4 regions of the Pseudoalteromonas sp. S2893 genome follow, and region 1 is predicted to be linked to each of the others. Evidence: predicted binding sites of a transcription regulator. Region 1 holds the regulator's gene; each other region holds the start of a gene.
The links. Region 1 encodes sigma-54, which starts transcription at its own class of promoters, with help from an activator protein. Its sites were predicted from a motif close to GTTGGCACGNNNNTNGNNT; they were not measured.
Positions count from the first base shown of each region.

Region 1 (4,216 bases):
GCCTCTGCTGCTGAGCCTGCTGCTCAACCGCCAGCAAATCAAATTTCTATTAGTGCAGACCGTCAAGAAGGCCAACTTAAAGAAAACGTAGGTATTTTTGAAAAGAACGTCGAAATTGTGCATGGTAATCGCAAAATTACAGCCGACCGACTCGAAGTACATAAACGTGAAGACTTAGGGGATAACAAACAACTCCTTATTGCCACTGGCAGCCCAGCCTACTTCGAAGAAAAACAAGACGATGGTACTGTAATGAGTGCCAGTGCAAACGAAGTACGTTACGACGTAGCAAAGCGATTTTTAACGCTTGTTGGCGATGCTGAAGTCGCACAAGCCGGTCAAAAAATTAATGCTAAAAGTATTACCTACGATATGCAGCAGCAGCTTATTAGCGCAGAAAAAGACGAAAACTCTACGGATCGTGTCCACACAATTTTAGTGCCTGTTGAAGCAAAAATTAAAGAAAAAACAGGTAACGAAGGTCAACCATGAGCACCTTAAAAGCAGAACTATTAGCAAAAAGCTATAAAGGCCGCCAAGTTGTAAAAAATGTAGGCCTTGAGGTAGAAGCCGGCAGCATTGTTGGCTTATTGGGCCCTAATGGCGCAGGTAAAACCACCACCTTTTATATGATTGTAGGGTTAGTACCTAGCGACAAAGGCAAAATTTCTATTGATGATAACGACATTACGTTATTACCTATGCACAGCCGCGCCCGCTTAGGCATTGGCTATTTGCCGCAAGAGTCATCAATATTTAGAAAGCTGACAGTTTATCAAAACTTAATGGCGATTTTAGAAACGCGTAAAGAGCTCAATAAAGCCGCGCGAGAAGAAACGCTTAACAACTTACTTGATGAATTTAGTATTCAGCATATTCGCGATAGCCAAGGTATGGCGCTTTCTGGTGGTGAACGCCGCCGTGTAGAAATTGCCAGAGCACTGGCAGCGAACCCTAAATTTATTTTATTGGATGAGCCTTTTGCTGGTGTTGATCCGATTTCAGTGTTAGATATAAAGAAAATAATAGAACATCTTAAAAACCGTGGCATTGGCGTATTAATTACCGATCACAATGTAAGAGAAACCCTTGATGTTTGTGAAAAAGCCTACATTGTTTCTCATGGGGAGCTAATTGCATCTGGCACCCCAGAACACGTATTAAATGACAAAACTGTACGCGATGTTTATTTAGGCGAGCAATTTAGGCTGTAACATTTAAGCCACACCTACAAGCATCTGCTAATATTAATTATAACAACATAAAAGGATTGTTAGAGATACATGAGGCAATCATTACAGCTGCGCATGGGCCAGCAACTTACAATGACTCCACAATTGCAACAAGCGATTCGCTTGCTGCAGCTCAGTACATTGGATCTCCAGCAAGAAATACAAGAAGCACTTGATAGCAACCCGCTATTAGAAGTAGAAGAGCAAGATTACACGGAAGAGTCGGCTGGAAAAAATGAACAAAAAGCAGATACGGATGATGTAACCGTAAGCGCATCGGCTGACGATACAACCAGCGAGTACGAGCAAGACAGTGGCGAAGCTTTAAATAAAGACACCATTAGCGATGATATGGCAATGGATGTAACTTGGGATGAGTACATGAGCGCAGCCCCTGCTGCATCCTCAGGCCCAATGCCAGAAGATGAGTCTATTTATCAAGGTGCCTCTACTGAAACGCTACATGAGTATTTAATGTGGCAGCTTCAGCTTACTCCTTTTAGCCCAACTGACGAAGCCATTGCTATTGCCATTGTAGAAGCTGTAGATGACTCGGGTATTTTAACGCTAAGTTGCGAAGAAATTTTAGAAAGCTTTAACCAAGAAAACGATGACGAAGTTGAAGTTGAACTTGACGAAATAGAAGCCGTTTTAAAGCGTATTCAGTTATTTGACCCTGTAGGTATAGCCGCGCGCAGTTTACAAGAGTGCTTGTGTATTCAGCTAAACCAGTTTGATAAAGACACCCCTTTTATAGAACAAACTAAAATGATCTTAACCGATCACATTGATCTATTAGCGGCACGCGACTATCGTACATTAATGAAAAAGACTAAGCTTAAAGAAGACGAGCTTAAAGAGGTCATGACCCTAATACATACCCTCAACCCAAAACCTGCAGATACAATAGTAAGGGAAGAGTCTGAGTATGTAATACCGGATGTGTCGGTTAAAAAAATAAAAGGCCGCTGGGTGGTAGAGCTAAATCCAGATAGCATGCCAAAAATACGCGTAAATAGTCAGTACGCGGCTATGTCTCGTACCGTAAAATCAAGTGGTGATAGCCAGTTTATTCGCTCTCACTTACAAGAAGCTAAATGGTTTATAAAAAGCCTTGAAAGCAGAAACGACACGCTACTTAAGGTAACTAACTGTATTGTAAAACAGCAACAGGCATTTTTTGAACATGGCCCAGAAGCCATGAAGCCAATGGTTTTAAACGATGTTGCTGAAATGGTAGAAATGCATGAATCGACAATTTCGCGTGTTACTACGCAAAAATATATGCATACGCCACGTGGTATTTTTGAGCTTAAGTATTTTTTCTCAAGCCACGTAAGCACTGAAAACGGCGGAGAGTGTTCATCAACCGCAATACGTGCCCTAATTAAAAAGCTAATTGCCGCGGAAAACTCAGCTAAACCATTGAGTGATAGTAAAATTGCGGATATATTGGCAGAGCAAGGAATTAAAGTAGCTAGACGCACAATAGCAAAATACCGTGAATCGCTAGCTATTCCACCGTCAAATCAGAGAAAGAGTTTGATATAAGACGTAAAAAACAAAGAGGAAATGCTTATGCAACTAAACCTAACTGGTCGTCACGTAGAAGTAACTGATTCACTTAGAGACTATGTAAATAATAAATTTGCAAAGCTAGAAAGGCACTCAGATCATATTAGCAATGTGCATGTCATTCTCGATGTAGAAAAACTCAACCAAAAAGCAGAAGCGACTATTCATGTAAGTGGCGCAGATTTATTTGCCTCAACAGAGCACCAAGATATGTATGCCGCTATAGACTCGTTGATTGACAAGCTCGATCGTCAAGTCATAAAACATAAAGAGAAGCTTGCTAGACACTAATATTATGAAATTAAGTACATTAGTATGCCAGGACTGCAGCAAAGCTGCGGTCCTTTTTAGTAGTAAAAAAAGAATTTTAGAGTTTATCAGTGAGCTTGCTCATGAAAAGCTCCCCTACTTACCACAACAAGATATTCTTAATGCGCTGGCAAGCAGAGAAAAGCTAGGCAGTACTGGTATTGGCCGGGGGATCGCCATTCCTCATGGCAGAATGGGTGGCGTAGAAGAGCCGCTGGCTTTAGTACTTGTTAGCGACACGCCTGTTAACTTTGACGCTATTGATAACTGCCCTGTTGATATTTTTGTTGCACTCATCGTACCAGATGGCGATAACCAACAGCACCTAAAGACTCTGGCAACCATAGCTGATAAACTGAGCAACAAAGAATTTTGTAAACAGCTGCGTAGTGCTAAAACCGATGCAGAGCTGTATCAAGTAATTGTTGATCAATCGTAGTAAATACTAAGGGCTATAAATGGAGTTAATTATCATAAGCGGCCGTTCTGGTTCAGGTAAGTCGGTTGCTTTACGCGTGGTTGAAGATTTAGGCTATTATTGCGTAGATAATATTCCGGTCAACCTACTGCCCTCTTTAGTGCGAAGTGTTTCAGATAACTATGACAAAATAGCCGTTAGTATAGATGTTCGTAATATCCCCAAAGAACAAGACGAATTTAACGATATTCTCGAGTACCTTCCTGACTTTGCTAAACCCACACTGTTTTATTTAGATAGTGATGATCAAACACTGATCAAACGTTTTTCAGAAACACGCAGATTACACCCTTTATCCATCGATTCACTGCCGCTTGATTTAGCAATAAAAAAAGAAAAAGAACTGCTTGATGTACTCGTAACGCGCGCTGACTTTATGCTTGATACCACCGATTTAAGTGTGCACCAATTAGCAGAGTCAATTCGCGAAAAAATACTGGGTAAAAAAGATAAGCAACTTATTGTAACGTTTGAATCGTTTGGCTTTAAACACGGCATACCTAAAGAAGCTGATTATGTTTTTGATGCTCGCTTTTTGCCAAACCCCCACTGGGAGCCTGAACTTAAACCGCTTACGGGCCTTGATCAACCAGTAAAAGATTTTTTGGCAAATCACAGCATA
Region 1 is NZ_PNCY01000010.1:149,772-153,987, forward strand. It holds gene lptA (lipopolysaccharide transport periplasmic protein LptA) at 1-492, shown strand, start outside; gene lptB (LPS export ABC transporter ATP-binding protein) at 489-1,214, shown strand; gene CWC04_RS06310 (RNA polymerase factor sigma-54) at 1,284-2,783, shown strand; gene hpf (ribosome hibernation promoting factor) at 2,811-3,098, shown strand; gene CWC04_RS06320 (PTS sugar transporter subunit IIA) at 3,103-3,555, shown strand; gene rapZ (RNase adapter RapZ) at 3,575-4,216, shown strand, end outside.

Region 2 (4,216 bases), on a different contig from region 1:
CAATGTTAGTCACTAAGTCGTTAGTGCCTTTTTGTTGAATTTCAACTTTTGATAAATCTTCACTTGCGCGAAGTAAAATTTTGCCTGCGTTGCGCGCAGCGCGAACCGCAATGTTTAACATTGGATGCATGGTATTACCTTTGGGTTGTAAAAGAACGTTTATATATTTAAGCCGGCGTATTTTAGCGACTTTTGCCATAAAGTAAACAATAAACCCTAAATACTTTTGTGCGTTTTTTATACGGCCTTGAAATGCATGTAAATTTATTCGTATCTAAGACGTGTTGGCGTGTATGGATTGAAATTTGTTCAACCGAAGGGCGACTTAATCACAGCGCGAAGTGCGAAGCCTTGGGAGTTCAATAACTTCCATGAAGCAAAGCTTCCGCGTCCTGCTAGCAAACATACTGTTGTAAAAATTAATCTTACAAGGGCAATACACGCCAATAATACTAAAAAGTAAAAAAAGTGCTTTACCTAAAGTTAGCTTGAGGTTTTATCTTGTGTTTAAGCAATCAACTAGGGTAAATAATAATGAAATTAGAACACGTACATTTAGTAGTAAACGATATAAATGCCATGCTTAAATTTTATCAAGCAGCCTTTCCTTATTGGTCAATTAGAAGTGAAGGGCATAACACTTGGTATGGTAAACCTAAGCGCTGGGTACATTTTGGCGACGATAATCACTACATTGCTATAAGCGATAATGGCGAGCATAAAAACAGAGATTTGGCAGGGCATCAAGTCGGGCTGGCTCACTTTGCCTACGTTACAAACAACCTAGACGCTGTTATACAGCGCTTAAAACACGCCGGATTTAGCATTGATAAAGAGGGTGCAGAAAACCCATTTAGAAAAAACGTATATTACCTAGACCCAGCAGGGTTCGAGGTTGAGTTTGTGCAATATATGAGTGACATTCCAAGCGAGCGTAATAACGACTTATTAAAATAGGTAGTAAATAACGGTGTAGAAAAGCGCATAATATGGCTTTTCTACCCATTGTGTTTTTACCCGTATTATTTATTACTCACCCCAAGCTGGGCCTTTAAATCATTAGCAAAACTCACAAACTTTTCTTTAATGGTGCGTTTAACTTTTACCTCCACCGAGCCTAAAACTGTTTTACCTTCGAGGTTAATTGTGGGGCCTTGGCGCTTATTAAGCGACACCGTTTTGTTTTCAAAACTACCTAATATACAAAACATTTTAGAAACTACATTGACGTGCTCTGGTACGTAAATTTCTTCGCTGCCAAAAATACAATTTACATGCACGGTAACATGTTGGTGGGCAAAAATGGCATCAGTAAAATCTAAAACAATCGACCCCATATAGTTTTGAATATAAATATCTTTAGGCACCACCCATTGGCCGCTACGCTCGCTTGAGCCTAAAATGCTTCGCAGTGTTAAGTTTTCTTCATCCGCTTGTTGGGCGCTGTAGTTAGGGGCAAACTGCGTTTGCTTTTGAGCACTGTACTGGGTATCTGTTGTAAGGGTTAAATCCTCTACTAAATTAAGTAACGCGATATTATCGGTTGCTTCCATTGCACTGTCTAAGCGCCTTTCAAAGGCTTCAGCTGAAATAACACCATGGCTGTAGTTATAAATAAGTTGGTCTATCACTTGTTCGCGAACTTGATCTATTGGGCGGTCTTCAATTTTTACAGACATGGGAATAATCCTTTTTATATGAGTTACCACAGTACATAGCAAGTGGTGTACCAAAAATTAACTATTTATATATCAATGGTTTATTGTTTTAATAACTCCGCTTAATTTATATATTAACGATAGATTAACCAAAACAGCAATATAATCGTTATTTTCACCACTTAAGAAAGTTTTACCTAATAGCCTGTAAATGTTTACTCGGAGGTGTTTTTATTTATACCCAATAAAATAGCTAACTTCATGAATTTAAAGTGTTAATAAAGTTGGCCTAAAGCTCGCATATATAAAAGTGTCTTTAATCAAAAGGAGAAAGATTATGAAAACATTCAACAAATCTATGATTGCGGCTTTAGTTCTAGGTACTACAGCTATGGGTGCTCAAGCGGGCACTTGGGAAAATGAAAGTAAAGATGCTTGGATTGATGGTAAGGCAGAAACAGTGCTTCTTATGAACACTAATCTAAACAACTTTGACATTAACACTGATGTAAAAAATGGCAAGGTAGTACTTACAGGTAAAGTAGACAGCGACCTTGATAAAGAGCTAGCTGAAGAACTTGTAATTAGCCTAGATGGCGTATCTGATGTAGAAAACAACCTAACTGTTGTGAAAAACATGGATATGGACGACAAAGATCGTGACACTATGGATGATGACGATAACGACTTAACTGACGCTAAAATCACCACAGTAATTACTACACGTTTCTTATTTGACTCAGAAGTTGACGGTACAGATATCGACGTTGATACCGACAACGGTATAGTAAAACTTAAAGGTTCTGTTGAAACAGAAGCTGAAAAGCAGTTAGCAGTAAAAATTGCTAAAAATGCTGAAGATGTTCGTGACGTAGTAGATGAACTAACTATTGTTGCTGAATAATACACTATACTAAAAAGCCCAGCTTAGCTGGGCTTTTTGCTTGTCATTTTTAAAGGAGCTACATCATGGATATCATTCGTATAATATTGTCGATTTTATTACCGCCACTGGGTGTATTTTTACAAGTTGGTTTAGGTATGCACTTTTGGCTAAATATTTTACTAACTTTACTGGGTTACTTCCCTGGTTTAATTCACGCTATCTACATTATTGCTAAAAAATAATGTGTGGTGTGTTCAATGTGAGCCGGCCACTTTTTTATAGTTATTAAAATTGTAAAAAAGCGGCTTACATACTTCTGCGTTTATTTTTCTGTTATTTCCTGCCTATTCGCATGCAAAAAGATTACTATTTAAGCAGTCAGCTTACTGATTGTTAAAATAAAGGTTTTTGCTAGTGACAAGCCTTAAAAAACTTTTTATACTGCAACCCGCTTTAGTCGCTCAGTGGCTAAACGCTTCAAAAATTAACTACCTCGTAGTTATACAAAGTTGGCCCCTTAGCTCAGTTGGTTAGAGCACACGACTCATAATCGTTAGGTCCCCAGTTCGAGTCTGGGAGGGGCCACCACTTTTCAAAGCTTTCCAATTTTTAAATAGTTATAGCCAATACAAAATATTTTCTACAGTACTTTTTTTATACAGCATTTAGGTTAGTTGTTTACGTGCCTATACCGTCTCTATTATTTAAAAGCCAGCTTCAATCATTTTCCTATCTGGCCAATACCAAACTATGGGTAATTCAGATGATGGTGTAGATGTGGACTTAAACTGGCTTAGTGCTGGAATAGGTTATCGCACAGCTATTGGCGCGAACACTGACTTTTATGGTTTAGCAACTTACGAAAACGTAGAGCTAGAGGCATCGTATCGTGGAAGTAGTGCTTCGAATGACGAAAATGGCTATAGTCTATCTGTAGGTGTTCGCTCTATGGTAAGTGATAATATTGAGCTAGATGGCCGAGTAGGCAATGTCGATATTGCAGATGAGAGTGAAACATCTTTCAGTGTGGGCGCACGTTACTACATTAATAACAACGTTTCACTTGGGGCTAATTACACCTCATTGGACGATCTAGATTTAGTTAGCTTAACTGCTCGTTATAGCTTTTAAGTATTAATAAATAAAAAATAAGCGCACTAAACAGTGCGCTTTTTTTATGCCATTTACTTTTTATAAGTAGTTTCTAATTTACTTGGTACTTACTGTTAGTACGAATGTAAATAGTGGCTGTTTTGTCGCTAGTGTTCTCAATCGTGTGGGTAAAGTTACCGGTTGATTCTACATAGCTGCCTGCGCTTAGGTTTTGCGCTTTATCTTGCTCGCTTGAGTTGTACTCAACGGCGCCGGCTATAACAACAGCACGAAATTCGCTTGCATCTGTTTTTATTTCACCTTTAAAGCCGGCAGGAAGTTTAATCATTGAGCCGTTCATGTCGGCTGTACTTCCCCAAAGGTAGGCTGTTTGCACGCCTTGGGCGTTAATGTCGTTTAAATCGCTGCTGTTTAACCATACTATGTTGTCTGCATGTAGGTTTAACGGGCGCTCACCATTATCAAACTGGGCATTAGTTGGTTTAACTAAGTACGGCCCTGAGTCGATTTCTAAGTAAATTAAATTTGTGTCAGCATTGGCTGCAGTGGTGTGGTTTTC
Region 2 is NZ_PNCY01000022.1:50,491-54,706, forward strand. It holds gene suhB (inositol-1-monophosphatase) at 1-130, opposite strand, end outside; gene CWC04_RS12390 (VOC family protein) at 535-957, shown strand; gene CWC04_RS12395 (LiaF domain-containing protein) at 1,023-1,679, opposite strand; gene CWC04_RS12400 (BON domain-containing protein) at 1,996-2,562, shown strand; gene CWC04_RS12405 (YqaE/Pmp3 family membrane protein) at 2,628-2,786, shown strand; tRNA gene CWC04_RS12410 (tRNA-Ile) at 3,056-3,132, shown strand; gene CWC04_RS12415 (outer membrane beta-barrel protein) at 3,268-3,675, shown strand; gene CWC04_RS12420 (DUF4437 domain-containing protein) at 3,749-4,216, opposite strand, start outside.
Region 2: the regulator sigma-54 is predicted to act here: its motif matches at 1,716-1,734, upstream of CWC04_RS12395 (LiaF domain-containing protein).

Region 3 (4,216 bases), on a different contig from region 1:
CTCTCCCTTTTGTGATGCAGCCATTACTAGCGGGCTTTAAACAAATAAATACTACTTATAATCAAGCTGCTATTGCCTTAGGAATAAGTCCATTTAAGCGTTTTATGTATTTAACGTTACCGCTATTAAAGCCAAGCATAGGCAGTGCCTTTGCACTGGGCTTTGCCCATACATTGGGAGAATTTGGTTTAGTGCTAATGATTGGTGGCAATATACAAGGCGAAACCCAAGTGGTGTCTATTGCGTTGTACGACCATGTAGAGTCGCTTAATTATGGGGCTGCGCACCAATTGTCGTTGGTATTGCTAGCAATCTCGTTTGCGTGTTTAGTGTTGTTGTTTAAATTTAATAAAACCGTGATAAACGGAGCTGCTAATCGTGCTTAAAATACAGTGTCATCAACGTTTGGACGATTTTGAATTACATGTTGATTTAGCTATAAATCAATTTGATATTTTAGGGGTGTTTGGCCCTTCGGGCTCTGGCAAATCGAGCTTATTACAGGCGATAGCGGGGCTTACGACGGCGCAAAATGTGTGTATAAATAATCATAATATTACCCATTTAAAGCCCGATAAACGCCTGCTTACTTTACAGCTGCAGTCGTGCCCGTTATTTCCACATTTAAATGTAATGGGTAATTTACTGTTTACTCACAAGCATTGTAAAAATAAAAGTAACAACCTAACGCCTGATCAGGTAATTGATTTATTAGCACTAAACCCATTACTAAATCGTGATGTGTCTGGGCTTTCGGGCGGGGAGCGCCAGCGCGTAATTTTTGCAAGAACACTACTAAGTGGGCAATCTGTTGTTTTACTTGATGAGCCATTTAGCGCCTTAGATTGGTCAACGCGTTTTACTATGTTGGGGGCTGTTCAACAACTTAATAAATCCCATGGTATTAAATTTATTATTGTTAGCCACTCTTTAAAAGAGCTACTTTATTGTAGTGATACATTACTTCAAATAGCGAAAGGCAACGTGCTCCAGTGCGGTGCAACACAAGAAGTGGTGCAAAGTATTTATACAAATAAGAGCCAAACGCCACTTAGTATACTTAGTTATAGTAAGCCTGAATTTAATGATGCTTTTGGTCTTTACCAGCTTACTCTTAGTAATAGCCAACAGCATTTATATGCAGTGCCTTCACTGGTAAAACAAAACCATAAGTTAATTATAGAAAGCAGCCAAATAACCTACAGCAAAGTAAAACCAATTAACAAGAGCAGTGCAAACGTGCTAATAGGTATGCTTGAAAATGCCCAGCAGCTTGATGAGCAATGGCTACTTACAGTTAACGTAGATACGCAATTACTGTATTGCGCGGTGTCTAAAAGGCAATGGCAGCAAAGTGCTGTAAGCCTAGGCGAGCAGATTTATTTAACAATAAATAACCTAGAAACGCTAAATTAGGCTCTAAAAAGCAGTCATGTATTTACCATGTACTAAATTAAGCACTGCAAACAGGGCAGTGCTTATTTTTAACAATGTTAAAACGGTTAAACTCCATACTCAAACCATCTACAAGTAATAGCTGCTCGGTGAGTTTACTAGGCAGTCCTGCAATAATTTTAAGTGCTTCAGTCGCTTGAATACTACCAATAAGCCCCACAATAGGAGAGAGCACGCCTGACTCTGAACAGCTTTGAGTTTGTTCGCCAAAGAGCTGTGACACACACCCGTAACAATGGCTATTAGGCGCCATTGTAAAGCAAGCTACTTGTCCCTCTAACCTTATGGCAGAGCCCGAAACCAAGGGCGTACGGGTGTTATAGCAGGTGCTGTTGAGCAAATTACGTGTTGCTAAGTTATCAGTGCAGTCAATAACTACATCTACCTTGCTAAGTAATTGTTCAAGGTGCGAATTTTCATTTAAAAATTCATCAATAGTGTGGATCTCTATTTCATCATTTAACTGAGTTAACTGTTTTTTTGCACTGTGGGTTTTTAAGCACCCAACATCACTTTGTTTATAGATCACCTGCCTTTGCAAGTTAGTTGCATCAACCACATCGTTATCTACAAGCGTTAACGTACCTACGCCAGATGCCGCTAAGTACTGCGCAACTGGGCAGCCTAATCCACCTAACCCCACAATAAGAGCATGACTTTGCCATATTTTTTCTTGTCCATCTATATCTAGCTGAGGAAGCATAATATGGCGAGAATAGCGTAATTGCTGCTGATACGTTAAAGGGGGTTTTTGCATTAATGAGTTCTCATAATTTTTTTTAACAATACCAATTAGTTAAAACCTAGAGCAAGTAAAGCTTAAAAATTCTTTGCACTGTTTACGCCCAACAAAGCTGCTTAAATAGTGCAAAGCGAAATAAACATTAATTCCCAAAAATATAAGTGACTGAAAAACCTACCTATTAATTGTTGGCTTAGTAATTGCTGAAAGCGGTTAACGTTAATTTAACAATCGTCGCAGTGTTATTACTACCAAAGTCGTACTCACTGCTTAAAATAATAATCGTTACAAGGAAAAAAACATGCAACCGAGTTCTGGGTTTAATCTCATATCGTTTAGCGGAAAAATGAAAATACTACATTTAAGCTGGATGGTGTTTTTTATCTCTTTTTTTGTATGGTTTAACCATGCTCCATTATTAGGGGCAATAGCGGGCTCGCTAGGTATAACTATGGCACAGGTAAAAACGCTTCTCATTTTAAATGTGGCCTTAACCATTCCCGCACGTGTTGTTGTTGGCATGCTGACAGATAAATTTGGCCCGCGTATTGTTTATGCCGCTTTACTTATTTTATGTAGCATACCGTGTTTTATGTTTGCTATGGCCACCACATTTGAGCAAGCCGCTATCGCGCGTTTTGCACTAGGCTTTATTGGAGCAGGCTTTGTAGTGGGCATTCGTATGGTGAGCGAGTGGTTCCCGGCTAATGAGCTTGGTACAGCAGAAGGTATTTATGGTGGCTGGGGTAATTTTGGCTCGGCTGCCGCTGCCATGTTACTACCTGTATTAGCGCTTATGTTTGGCGGGGACGATGGCTGGCGCTATGCCGTTGGTTTAACGGGCGTACTTAGCGTTATTTTTGGTGTTATTTGGTACATAAACGTAACCGATACACCAAAAGGGGGGACGTACTTTAAGCCTAAAAAAGTAGGCGCAATGGAAGTAACCAGTAAAGGTGACTTTGTATTATTGCTTATTATGAAATTACCTATGTATGGCGCACTGGCTTTACTTACTTGGAAGTTGTCTCCTACAGGCGCTAATTTAATTTCTGCCAATTTTGTTTTAGCCGTTTATGCATTTTTAGTGCTGTTATACGCTTACGAGGTATATAAAACCTTTGATATAAACGGACATATATTTAAACAACCCGTGCCAGAATCACACCGCTACGAATTTAAACAAGTAGCTGTACTTAATATTTTATATTTTACCACCTTTGGCTCAGAGCTGGCCGTTGTATCTATGCTGCCATTATTTTTTATGGAAGTGTTTGGCCTAGATATGGTGTACGCAGGTTTACTGGCCTCTGCTTATGCATTTATGAATTTAGCCTCGCGCCCGGGTGGTGGTTGGATCTCAGATAGAATGGGTCGTCGTAAAACACTTATTGTTCTTACCTCAGGGTTAGCTGTTGGCTACTTTGTTATGGGATTAGTTGACGCTAGCTGGCCACTTTGGCTTGCTGTAGCTGCTGCCATGGCGTGTTCGTTCTTTGTGCAAGCTGGTGAGGGAGCGGTTTTTGCTGCTGTGCCACTTATTAAACGCCGCTTAACAGGGCAAATTGCAGGTATGACAGGCGCTTACGGTAACGTTGGCGCGGTGGTGTATTTAACGGCGCTCTCATTAGTGGATTACCAAACTTTCTTTATGATTATTGCTGCCAGTGCATTGTTAGGTTTAGGGGCGTTATTTTTCATGAAAGAGCCAGATGGGCACATGACAGAAGTAAACGAAGATGGCTCTGTTGAACTTATTTCAGTGACTTAAGGCAGCGTTAACCATGTTTGATGAAACCCAACACGCTCAAGTTCGTAATAATACGCTAGATGTTTCTTTTGGTGGGCACAGTGCCGCGGGCATAAAAGATGAAAATCAAGATGCGTTTGCTGCTTTAAATACTGAGCACGAACAACAAGAAACAAAAGGCGCTATTGCGTGCTTAGCAGATGGGTGTTCATCGGCTAAAAATGCCAAACAAGCATCGCAGCTCAGTGTTACTCATTTTATAAATGAGT
Region 3 is NZ_PNCY01000014.1:171,807-176,022, reverse strand. It holds gene modB (molybdate ABC transporter permease subunit) at 1-386, shown strand, start outside; gene CWC04_RS08835 (ATP-binding cassette domain-containing protein) at 379-1,416, shown strand; gene CWC04_RS08830 (HesA/MoeB/ThiF family protein) at 1,454-2,212, opposite strand; gene CWC04_RS08825 (NarK family nitrate/nitrite MFS transporter) at 2,499-3,968, shown strand; gene CWC04_RS08820 (bifunctional protein-serine/threonine kinase/phosphatase) at 3,982-4,216, shown strand, end outside.
Region 3: the regulator sigma-54 is predicted to act here: its motif matches at 2,385-2,403, upstream of CWC04_RS08825 (NarK family nitrate/nitrite MFS transporter).

Region 4 (4,216 bases), on a different contig from region 1:
CTGATAATTCACGAATCGCTAAGTCGCGCTGGTTATAAATAGAGCTTGCGCTTGATGCGTTATTTGTGCCATTTACGACTGCAATTTCTTGGTTTAACGTATTTATATTTTGGATAAGTGAGTTGGCTTCTTCAGAAAAAATCTCAAGCTGCTCATTCACTATACCTTGTTGCTCAAGCACGATACCCGAAAGCCTATCCATTTGATCAACTAAGCTTTGCGCATCGGTCATTACTAATGAGCGAGCAACTGTTGAAGATGGCTGATTTAGCGCCTCTTGCACGTTATTAAATAATGAATTTATGCCCGTTGATAAGTTATTAGACTCTTCTGAAAAAATAGTATCAACACGGTTGGCTTCTGTTACAAATTGATCAAAAAACGATTTATTTGAGGTGTCACGGTTTAACTGCGACTGGGCAAACTCGTTCAATAATCTGTATGTTTCGCCGCGTCCTACTTGGTTATCTACCATCGTAGTAAATTCAGTGCGCTCACGTACGTAGCCTTCTGTATTTACATTGGTGATGTTTTTACTGGTCGTTTGCAACAGCTCAGAGCTTGAACGCACCCCAGCACTGGCAATATTTAATAAACTAAACGACATATTACTTCACTCCTTGGGTAAACGCGCTTGTTGCAATATTTTTAAGCTCACTGCTATTTAGCACTTTTTTTATTTTACTCGCGTAATTAGGATCGGTTGCATAGCCTGCTTTTTGTAGCGAATCTAAAAATTCGTTTGGCTGTGCTGTTTTTTGTAATGCTTCTTCGTAGCGTGGGTTTTGCGTTAAAAAATCGACAAAGTCGTTCACGCTTTCTTTTATAGAATCGTAAGCTCTAAAACTTGCTTGCTTTTTAACAGGGGTACCTTGCTCAAATTCAAGCGTTACTTTACTTGCTTTATCGCCTTCCCAGCTTTTATCTGATTTAATATTGAACAGGTTATTTGAGCTATTCCCGTCGCTTTTATTAATAATATGCTTACCCCAACCCGTCTCAAGTGCCGCTTGGGCCACCATTACTACAGGGTTTAAACCAATTTTTTCGGCCGCTGTTTTAGCATGCTCCCACACTGCACTAACAAACTCTTCAGCATTATTAAACGACGACTGTTGTGTAGACTGTGTTGTGGTTTTAGTTTGTGTTGCCGCGCTGCTGACTACTGAGTCATCTTTATTTGCTTGCTTTTCACTGTGCACCTTTTCGTGCGGCAGTTCAGAGCCTGCGCGTTTATCACTGATAAAGTCGTTAGTAGTTCTTAATACGGAGCCAGGCATAAAGTTCTCAGCCTCTGGAGAAAGCTGCTGAACAATTAAATCAGCCAAACCCAAAGACCCATTTGATGAAAGCTCAGAAGAGAGCTGCTGATCGTGCATTTCTTCAAAAAACTTTACGCCGCTTGAGTTAAACGGACTGTCTTCATCTTCAAATGCTTCGTTGGCTTTACGCATCCCTTTTAGAAGCATTTGTGTAAAAATAGCTTCAAATTGTGCCGCTGCTTTTTTTAGCGCCGCTTTAGACGCATCAGTAGATGCATCACCGCTGTTTAAAGCGTCTTGACGTAAAGTATTAAGATTACTTAAATCAAAAAAGTTTTGCTTATCGAGGTGATTTGTTTCCATCAGCTTTTTGACACAAAAATGAATAATGCTTTAAGAAATGCAAAAATTGAGCCAAAGAAAGGTAAACAGTAAAAAGCTTAAGTACCTTTTGAGTACTTAAGCTTTATGTGGAAGGGTAAATATTCTAAAATCTAACTAAATAACAACAAGCTGTCCGTTAATTGCACCCGCTTCTTTAAGCGCTTCTAAAATAGCCATTAGGTCTCCAGGTGCTGCGCCTACTTCATTTATAGCACGCACTAAGTCATCTAAGCTAACGCCGGGGTTAAAAACAAACGCACGAGAATCATCTTGATTAACGTCAATAATACTTTGCTGTGTAACAACAGTTTCGCCTTCTGCTAACGGATTAGGCTGCGTTACATTTTGCTGTTCAGCAATCGTAACTGTTAGACCGCCATGGGTTATTGCCGCAGGCTGTAGCTTCACATTTTTGCCAATGACAATCGTTCCCGTACGTGAATTAACAATAATTTTGGCTGAAGTGTCAGCAGGCTTAAACTCTAGGTTTTCAAGCGTTGATAAATAAGACACTCGTTGCGATGCATCACGTGGCGCAATAACGCGTACTGAGGCAGCGTCAATAGCTTGTGCACTATTAGGGCCTACCAAATTGTTAATTGTTGCTTCTAAACGTTTTGCCGTTGTAAAGTCAGGGCGGTTTAAGTTAAAAGTAATGTAGTCGCCTTGCATAAAAGGGCTTTTAACTTCGCGTTCAACAGTGGCTCCGTTAGGTACGCGGCCAACTGTCGGGGTATTAATGACCACTTTACTACCATCAAGCCCTTGTGCTCCTAAGCCACCCACAATTAGGCTACCTTGGGCTATGGCGTATACGTTTCCATCCACCCCTTTTAAGAAAGTTTGGAGCAAGGTGCCGCCACGTAAACTGCCTGCACTGCCAATAGAAGATACCGTAATATCAATTGTTTGACCCGGCTTTCTAAACGGCGGAAGCTCAGCATGGACTGCCACTGCTGCTACGTTTTTAATTTTAGGGCTTTGTGTTGAAGGCAGCGTAATACCAAAACTGTTTAGCATGCCTCTAAAACTTTGTTGTGTGTAAGAGTTTTGCTCCCCTGTACCAGGTAGCCCCACCACTAAACCATAGCCTACCAATTGGTTGGCACGTACACCTTCAACCATAGAGACATCTTTTATACGCTCGGCGCTGGCAGAAAATTGCCAGCCTAGCAGTATGATCAAAATAAACGCTTTAATGCTATTCATACTACTATCCTCTAAAACGGAAATAACGAGCTACTAAAGAAACGTGTTAACCACCCTGGGCTTTGCGCTTCTTGTGTTTGTCCTTTACCTGAATATTGAATTCGGGCATTGGCAATTCTATTCGACTCAACCGTGTTATCGGCGCTTACATCTTGCGGACGTACAAGGCCTTCGAGCCTAATAAACTCTTCGCCGGTGTTAAGTGTTAGCCATTTTTCACCACGAATAACTAAGTTACCATTGGGTAAAACACGCATAACATTCACCGAGATATCGCCCACTAAGCTGTTTGACTGATTTGATTTAGAGTCACCGGTAAATGATGAATCACTACCAATGCCAAACTGAATACTGTCGCCACCTATATTGACTGGTAAACCACCTAACCCAATAACGGGGTCTAGGCTGGCTTCGGTTTCTTTATCGGTTTCGGTTTTAGCCGCTTTTGTAGCTTGTGTTGACTCTTCAAGCTTAACGGTAATTATATCGCCGGTTCTAAGTGCTTTTTTGTCTGAATACAAATCATTAAATGTATTGGTGTTAAACAATGAACCCGTTGCAACAACAGGCTCTGCTACAGGCTCTGGGTACATGGGTGCGTAGTAGGGGTCATCTTGAACCACTTCACTATTTTGCGTAGAAACACAGCCACTTAAAAATAAGGTGCCTGCTGCAAATAAAATAACATTACGCATAACTATCCCCTTGTGCACGGTTATAACTGTTGATTGATGTAGCTCATCATTTCGTCAACGGCCGAGATTACTTTTGAGTTCATTTCGTAAACACGTTGAGTTTCGATAAGGTTTACCAATTCTTCCGTTACATTAACGTTTGATGTCTCAAGCGAGCCTTGAATAATAGTACCTAAGCCTTCTACGCCTGGATTACCTTGAACAGGCGCACCACTAACAGCGGTTTCGGTGTAAAGGTTTTGACCAATTGGCTCAAGACCCGATGGATTAATAAAGTCACTAATTGTTAGCTGGCCAATTACCACGTTATCGGCTTGCCCTGCAACGCGTACAGATACTTCACCATCTTGAGAGACTGTAATTGATTGCGCATCATCGGGTACATTCATTTCGGGCTGAACAACAAAACCTGCACCTGAGGTAACAATGCGGCCGTCTTCATCGGTAGTAAATTGCCCATTTCGCGAATACGCAATATTGCCATCGGGTTGCAGCACTTCAAAAAAGCCTTCGCCTGAAATCATCCAATCGAGTGAATTTTCGGTGGTGAGCATATTACCTTGCGTAAACTCTTTTTGGTTAGCAACCACTTTTGCACCCGCACCTAGCATTAGGCCAGATGGCAGCTCGGTATCTTGTGATGAGCGCCCGCCAGGTTGGTTGATG
Region 4 is NZ_PNCY01000048.1:11,052-15,267, forward strand. It holds gene flgK (flagellar hook-associated protein FlgK) at 1-607, opposite strand, end outside; gene flgJ (flagellar assembly peptidoglycan hydrolase FlgJ) at 609-1,625, opposite strand; gene CWC04_RS17430 (flagellar basal body P-ring protein FlgI) at 1,761-2,855, opposite strand; gene flgH (flagellar basal body L-ring protein FlgH) at 2,867-3,550, opposite strand; gene flgG (flagellar basal-body rod protein FlgG) at 3,571-4,216, opposite strand, start outside.
Region 4: the regulator sigma-54 is predicted to act here: its motif matches at 1,663-1,681, upstream of flgJ (flagellar assembly peptidoglycan hydrolase FlgJ).